Linked DNA regions of Geotalea uraniireducens. The protein of the gene in region 2 interacts with the protein of the main gene of each other region in a pairwise test. Links are inferred from orthologs where the notes say so. Each region holds a gene or a part of one and is shown on either strand. Other genes may lie near its edges. The genes, in order: dprA and recA.

Evidence for each region.
Region 1: the proteins of recA (region 2) and dprA interact in binary tests that used the Bacillus subtilis proteins (3 or more experiments, as listed by UniProt). The link is inferred for Geotalea uraniireducens from one-to-one orthologs.

What each region holds. Positions count from the first base shown.
Region 1 is NZ_AP027151.1:3,260,346-3,263,446, forward strand. What follows is about bases 19-2,803. They hold dprA (DNA-processing protein DprA), read right to left. Parts: upstream 2,060-2,803; coding sequence 977-2,059; downstream 19-976. Other genes in these bases: topA (type I DNA topoisomerase), read right to left, coding at 19-914; QMN23_RS15205 (LysM peptidoglycan-binding domain-containing protein), read right to left, coding at 2,113-2,803. Also shown: more of topA, read right to left, coding at 1-18; more of QMN23_RS15205, read right to left, coding at 2,804-3,101. UniProt on the Bacillus subtilis protein: Protein that helps load RecA onto ssDNA during transformation. Binds cooperatively to circular ssDNA, is able to bridge different segments of DNA. Favors the loading of RecA onto SsbA- or SsbB-coated ssDNA and formation of RecA-DNA filaments.
Region 2 is NZ_AP027151.1:3,932,402-3,935,605, reverse strand. Bases 124-3,011 are described here. They hold recA (recombinase RecA), read left to right. Parts: upstream 124-1,001; coding sequence 1,002-2,021; downstream 2,022-3,011. Other genes in these bases: QMN23_RS18390 (type IV pilus twitching motility protein PilT), read left to right, coding at 2,025-3,011; QMN23_RS18400 (sensor histidine kinase), read left to right, coding at 124-886. In the rest of the region: more of QMN23_RS18400, read left to right, coding at 1-123; more of QMN23_RS18390, read left to right, coding at 3,012-3,182; QMN23_RS18385 (regulatory protein RecX), read left to right, coding at 3,183-3,204. UniProt on the Bacillus subtilis protein: Multifunctional protein involved in homologous recombination, DNA repair and competence.

The DNA.
Region 1 (3,101 bases), 670 kb from region 2 along the record:
TAGGTAATGAGGCCGACGGTCCCCTCGCCGATGTTGATCCCCTCGTAGAGCTTCTGGGCCGTGGACATGGTCTTCTTGGCCGAGAAACCGAGCTTCCGGGAGGCCTCCTGCTGCAGGGTGGAGGTGGTGAACGGCGGCGCGGGCGAGCGTTTCCGCTCGCTCTTGGTGATTTTGTCGACCCGGTAGGTTCCCTGTGCCAGGGTCTTTACCAGGAGCTCTGCCGCGGCTTGGTCCGGAATATCGAACTTGTCCAGCTTCTTGCCGGCCGCCTCCACCAGGTTGGCGGTGAACTTCTGCCGCCGCTCCGTCGCCAGTTCGGCGCCGATGGTCCAGTATTCCCGCTCCTGGAAGGCCTTGATCTCCTTCTCCCGCTCGCAGATCAGTCGGAGTGCCACCGACTGGACCCGACCGGCGGAGAGGCCGTAGCGGATCTTTTTCCAGAGGAAGGGGGAGAGGTTGAAGCCGACCAGGTAGTCGAGGATCGACCGGGCCTGCTGGGCGTCCACCAGCTCCTGGGAAATATCGCGGGGGTTTTCCACCGCGTGAACGATGGCGTCTTTGGTGATTTCGTGGAAGACCACCCGCCGGACCGGGATAGCACTCTTCCGGCCGTCGAGGCCAAGGGCCGCCAGCAGGTGCCAGGAGATCGCCTCCCCTTCGCGGTCGGGGTCAGTAGCGAGAAGCAGGCTGTCGCTCTGTTTCAGCTCTTTCTTGATGGCATCGATATGCTTCTTGCTCTCGGGAAGGATCGCGTACTTCGGCTCGAAGTCGTGCTCCAGGTCGACGGACCCCTGCTTGCTCGGCAGGGCCCGGACATGGCCGTAGGAGGCGACGACCCGGTAGTCATGGCCGAGAAACTTTTCGATGGTTTTCGCCTTGGCCGGCGATTCGACGATCACGAGGTGTTGAGGCATAGGCTCATCCGTAGCCGCAGCGCAGTCACCGCTGGGACCGCTACCACAGTTGGTATTTTGACTCAAAGCGCGGCAAAAAACTTGCCGGGGAGCTGGTTTAGGACGCCTTTCAGCTCCAGGCGGAGTAAAATAGCGGAAACATCCCCCACTGTCAACGAGCTTCTGGCAATGATCTCGTCGATATGGACCGGTTCGCCGCAGCAGATCCGGTAGAGCTCCTGCTCGGCAGGAGCCAGATCGGGGGGGACGGCCGCCGGCGGGAACGCGGCCGCGGCTGCCGCCGACCGGGGAAGCTCCTCCAGGATATCTTCGACCCCGGCGACCAGTTTCGCCCCCTCGCGGATCAGGGCGTTGGTGCCGCGGCTGGCGCCGCTGGTGATGTTGCCCGGAATGGCGAAAACCTCCCGCCCCTGATCGAGGGCCAGCCGGGCGGTGATCAGCGAGCCGCTCTGCTCCGCCGCCTCGACGACCAGCACGCCACGACAGATGCCGCTGATGATCCGGTTGCGCCGCGGGAAGTTCTCGGCCAGCGGCGGGGTGCCGAGGGGAAATTCGGAAACCAGGGCGCCGTGGCGTTCCACCTCCCGGAACAGCTCGGCATTCTCCGGCGGATAGACCAGGTCGACCCCGCAGCCGAGCACGCCGACCGTCCGCCCGCCCCCCCGCAGGGCGCCCCGGTGGGCCGCCGTGTCGACCCCGCGGGCCATGCCGGAGACCACCGTCACTCCGTGGCGGGCCAAGTCCTCCGCCAGCCGCTCGGTCACCGTCCGGCCATAGCTGGAGGCGCGGCGCGAACCGACCATCGCCACCGCCGGTTCAAGCGGCGCCAGCGCCCCCTTGACATAGAGAAAGGGCGGCGGATCGGCGATCTCCAGCAACAGCGGCGGGTAATCGGCATCGAGCAGGGTAACGATCCTCACCCCGCCGCGCGCCACCGCCCGGCACTCCGCGGCGGCGAACGGTTCGGGGTCGTGCCGGCGGATCGCCTCGACGACCGCCTCGCTGACCCCACGGACCGTGGCCAGTTCTGCAGTACCGGCCCGGAACACCGCTTCCGGCGAGCCGAACCGTTCGACCAGCCGGCGGAAGAGGATATTGCCGATCCGGGGAACGGCGCGCAAGGCAAACCAGTAATAATGATCCATGGGAAGGTGACGAAAAAGGGGACCGACGGCGGCCGGTCCCCTTTCCGGAGATGTTATCTGCTCTTCTTCATTTCGACGCGATCACCGCGATAGATGGTGTCGATGCTTTTGACCACCAGGGCTGTCGAGGTGTTTTCCCCCGTCGTCACCACGACGACTGCCCCGATCACCTCGGGGGGGAGCTTGCCGACCGAAATGTCCGCATAGCGCGGATCGGGCGTCACTTCCCGGAGGACATAGAAGAAATACCCCGGCAGCATCCCCTGGCGCTTGCCGAGATCGAGGAAGACGAGATCGCCCTCGCCGATGAGGTTGTTGCCGGTGCCGGAGGCGACGATGTAGCCCGACAGGTCCTTGTCCGCCGCCCGGAGCGCGACCTGGTGGCGCTTTTCCCGGTAGGGGAGCAGGAAGGAGCCGGGGCCGACCTCCTGGTACGCCCGGGTGATGATCGCCTTGGAATTCTTGTCATCGACCTCGGTCAGCTGCAGGGTACCGAGGGGGACGACCCGCTCGCCGAGGATCACGTTAGTGACCGGATGGCTGACCTGCTCCATCTCCTTGTAAATGGAGAAGCGGTCGCCGACCTGGGCGCCATGGAGCCGACCGATGTCCGTGTAGGCAATGTCGTCCGTACCGAGCAGCTGGCGGTTCTGGGCGGTGCTGATGATCGTTCCGGCCGGCTTGAAGCCGTCTTCCCGCAGGAAGCCTTCGCTGCCGGTGACCTGGAAGGTCCGCTCCGCCACCGGTTCCTCGGAGAGCGCGGCGACCGGGGCGACGCCGGCGGTCCGTGGCTGCCGCGGCTCGATTTCGAGCCGGTCGGGATAAACCTTCAACCGGTCGCCGGGGAAGATGAAATGGGGGTTGCCGATGGTCGGATTTCTCGCCCAGAGGTTGGGCCAGTAGTACGGATCGTTCAAAAACCGCTCCGAAAGCCCCCAGAGGGTATCGCCCTTCTGAATGACGTAGACCGTCGGCTCATCCGCCGCGGCCAGCGCCGCCGGCAGGGGAAGGAAGGAAAGAGTCATCAGGCAGAGGATGGCGG
Region 2 (3,204 bases):
ACGGCTCGACCGGATGAAGAGCAGTTTCCTCGGCATGATCTCCCACGAGTTCCGGACGCCGCTCACCAGCATCATCAGCGGCACCGAATTTCTACTCACCTCCCGGTCGGCGGAATTCGACAGCGAAGCCCGCCAGGTCCTCGACATGATAAACCAGGGGGGCGAACGGCTCTCCGAAATCGTCAATGACATCCTCAAGGTGGCGCGCCTCGAGGCGAAGACCTCCCCGGTCACCAAGACCGCCCTCTGCGTCGGCCAGGTGGTCCGGCAGGTGCTCGCCAAGCTCGAACCGCTCATCGAGGAGCGTAACCTCAAGATCGTTACGGGAAACATGGAAGGGCTGCCGCCGTGCAGCGGCGACCGGGACTGCTTCGAGGAGATCTTCGCCGAACTGCTCGGCAACTCGGTCAAGTTCACTCCCGACGGCGGGAGCGTGCTGATCGATGCCCGGGTTGTTGACCGGCCGGCACTGGCCGCCAAGCGGGACACGATGGCCCGTTTCAATGCCGGCTTCTACGCCGAGATGGGGGCCCGTTGTTACCTGGAGGTGACGGTGCGGGACAACGGTATCGGGGTCAGCCACGACGAGCAGGTGAAGATTTTCGACAAGTTTTACGAGATCGGCGAGATTCGCCATCATTCCAGCGGCAAGTACAAATTCCTCGGCAAGGGGGCCGGCCTCGGCCTGGCCATTGTCAAGGGAATGGTGGAGGCCCATGGCGGCATGGTCTGGGTGGAGAGCGTCGGGACGGATGCCGCCGCCCGCTTCGGCAGCGCCTTTATCGTCCTGCTGCCGCTGGAGGAGGGGGCGCGGCCGCCGGTTTTTCCCCTCGCCGACGACCGGCGGCTGGCGGCGCCGACCGGGATGGCGGCCGACGAGGAGTGAGCCGTCGCGGCGCAAAGATCGCTTGAAAAGAGCGAAACACCTGTGTTATTTCTGATCAACTTACTACCACAATCCATCGCCGGCCGGCGCGGGGCGATGATTTCAGGAGGCCGCTGTGACACAGGAACGCGAAAAAGCGATTGAGCTGGCCCTCAGCCAGATCGAAAAGCAGTTCGGCAAGGGCGCGATCATGCGGCTCGGCGCGGAAGAGGCGCTCCCCGACGTGGCCGCCATTCCCACCGGCTCACTCTCCCTCGACCTGGCCCTCGGTGTCGGCGGGGTCCCCCGCGGGCGGATCATCGAGATCTTCGGTCCCGAGTCGTCGGGTAAGACAACCCTCGCTCTCCATATCGTCGCCGAAGCGCAGAAGCTCGGGGGGATTGCCGCCTTCATCGACGCCGAGCATGCCCTCGATATCGGTTACGGCCGGAAGCTCGGGGTGAAGACCGACGATCTGCTCGTCTCCCAGCCCGATACCGGCGAACAGGCCCTCGACATCGCCGAGATGCTGGTGCGAAGCGGCGCCATCGACGTCCTGGTCATCGACTCGGTGGCGGCCCTGGTCCCCAAGGCGGAGATCGAGGGGGACATGGGCGATTCCCACATGGGGCTGCAGGCCCGGCTGATGTCCCAGGCGCTGCGCAAGCTGACCGCCATCATTTCCAAGTCGAACTGTTGCGTCATTTTCATTAACCAGATCCGGATGAAGATCGGGGTGATGTTCGGCAACCCGGAGACCACTACCGGCGGCAACGCCCTCAAGTTCTATGCCTCGGTCCGGCTCGATATCCGCAAGATCGCCTCCCTCAAGCAGGGGAACGATATCGTCGGCTCCCGGACCCGGGTCAAGGTGGTGAAGAACAAGGTCGCGCCGCCTTTCAAGGAGGTCGAGTTCGACATCTTCTACGGCGAGGGGATTTCCCGCGAGGGAGACCTGCTCGATCTGGCGGTGGACAAGGGGATCGTCGACAAGAGCGGCGCCTGGTTTTCCTTCGGCAGCGAACGGATCGGCCAGGGGCGCGAGAATGCCCGCGTCTTCCTCCGCGAGCATCCGGAAATCGCCGCCGAGGTGGAAGGAAAGCTGTTCGCCGCGGTCGGCCTGGCGCCCAAGGAGAGCGGCGAAGGACAGGGGTAGGCCATGGAGCTGAATGAAATCCTTGCGGTGGCGGTAAGGGCGAAAGCCTCCGATGTCCATATCAAGACCGGCCTGCCGCCGGTAGTCCGGATCGATGGCCGGCTGCGGCCGATCCCGAATGCGCCGCGGCTGGCGCCCGATCAGGTCCGGGCAATGGCCTTCGCGATCATGAACGAGCGCCAGCAGCGAATCTTCGAGGAACACTACGAGGTCGACCTGGCCTATGGTGTCCCCGGTCTCGGCCGCTTCCGGGTCAGTGCCTACTCCCAGCGCGGCACCGTCGCCATGGTGTTCCGTTTCATCCCGTTCGGCATCCCCTCCCTCGAAGCGCTTAACCTGCCGCCGGTCCTGAAAAAGCTGGCCCTGGAGGAGCGGGGGCTGCTGCTGGTCACCGGGACCACCGGCAGCGGTAAATCGACCACCCTGGCGGCGATGATCGATTACATCAACGAAAACCGGACCTGCAACATCATCACCGTTGAGGACCCGGTCGAATACCTCCACCGGGATAAAAAGAGCATCCTGAGCCAGCGGGAAGTCGGCTTCGACACCCTGTCGTTCGCCGATGCCCTCAAGGGCGCCCTCCGCCAGGACCCGGACGTGATCCTGGTCGGCGAGATGCGCGACCTGGAGACGATCGAGACTGCCATGCACGCCGCCGAAACCGGCCACCTGGTGATGTCGACGCTCCATACCCTCGACGCGGCCGAAACGGTCAACCGGATCATCTCGGTCTTCCCGCCGTACCACCAGCGGCAGATCAGGATCCAGCTGTCGGGGGTGTTGCGCGGCGTCATCTCCCAGCGGCTGGTGCCGCGGGCCGACGGCAAGGGGCGGGTGCCGGCGGTGGAGATCATGATCGGCACCGCCCGAATCCGCGAGTACATTGACGACAAGGACAAGACCAAACTGTTGCCGGAGGCGATCGCCCAGGGGTACACCACCTACGGGATGCAGACCTTCGACCAGTCGCTGATGCAGCTCTACACCCAGAAGCTGATCACCTACGAAGAAGCGTTGCGCCAATCCTCCAACCCGGACGATTTCGCCCTCAAGGTGTCGGGTATTTCGTCAACGTCGGACAGCACCTGGGACCAGTTTGTCCATGACGAGGAACCGCCGGTTGAAGGTGACGGGGGCGCAGTTCCCGACAAATACTAGATGGACCGGCCGCAAAACGGCT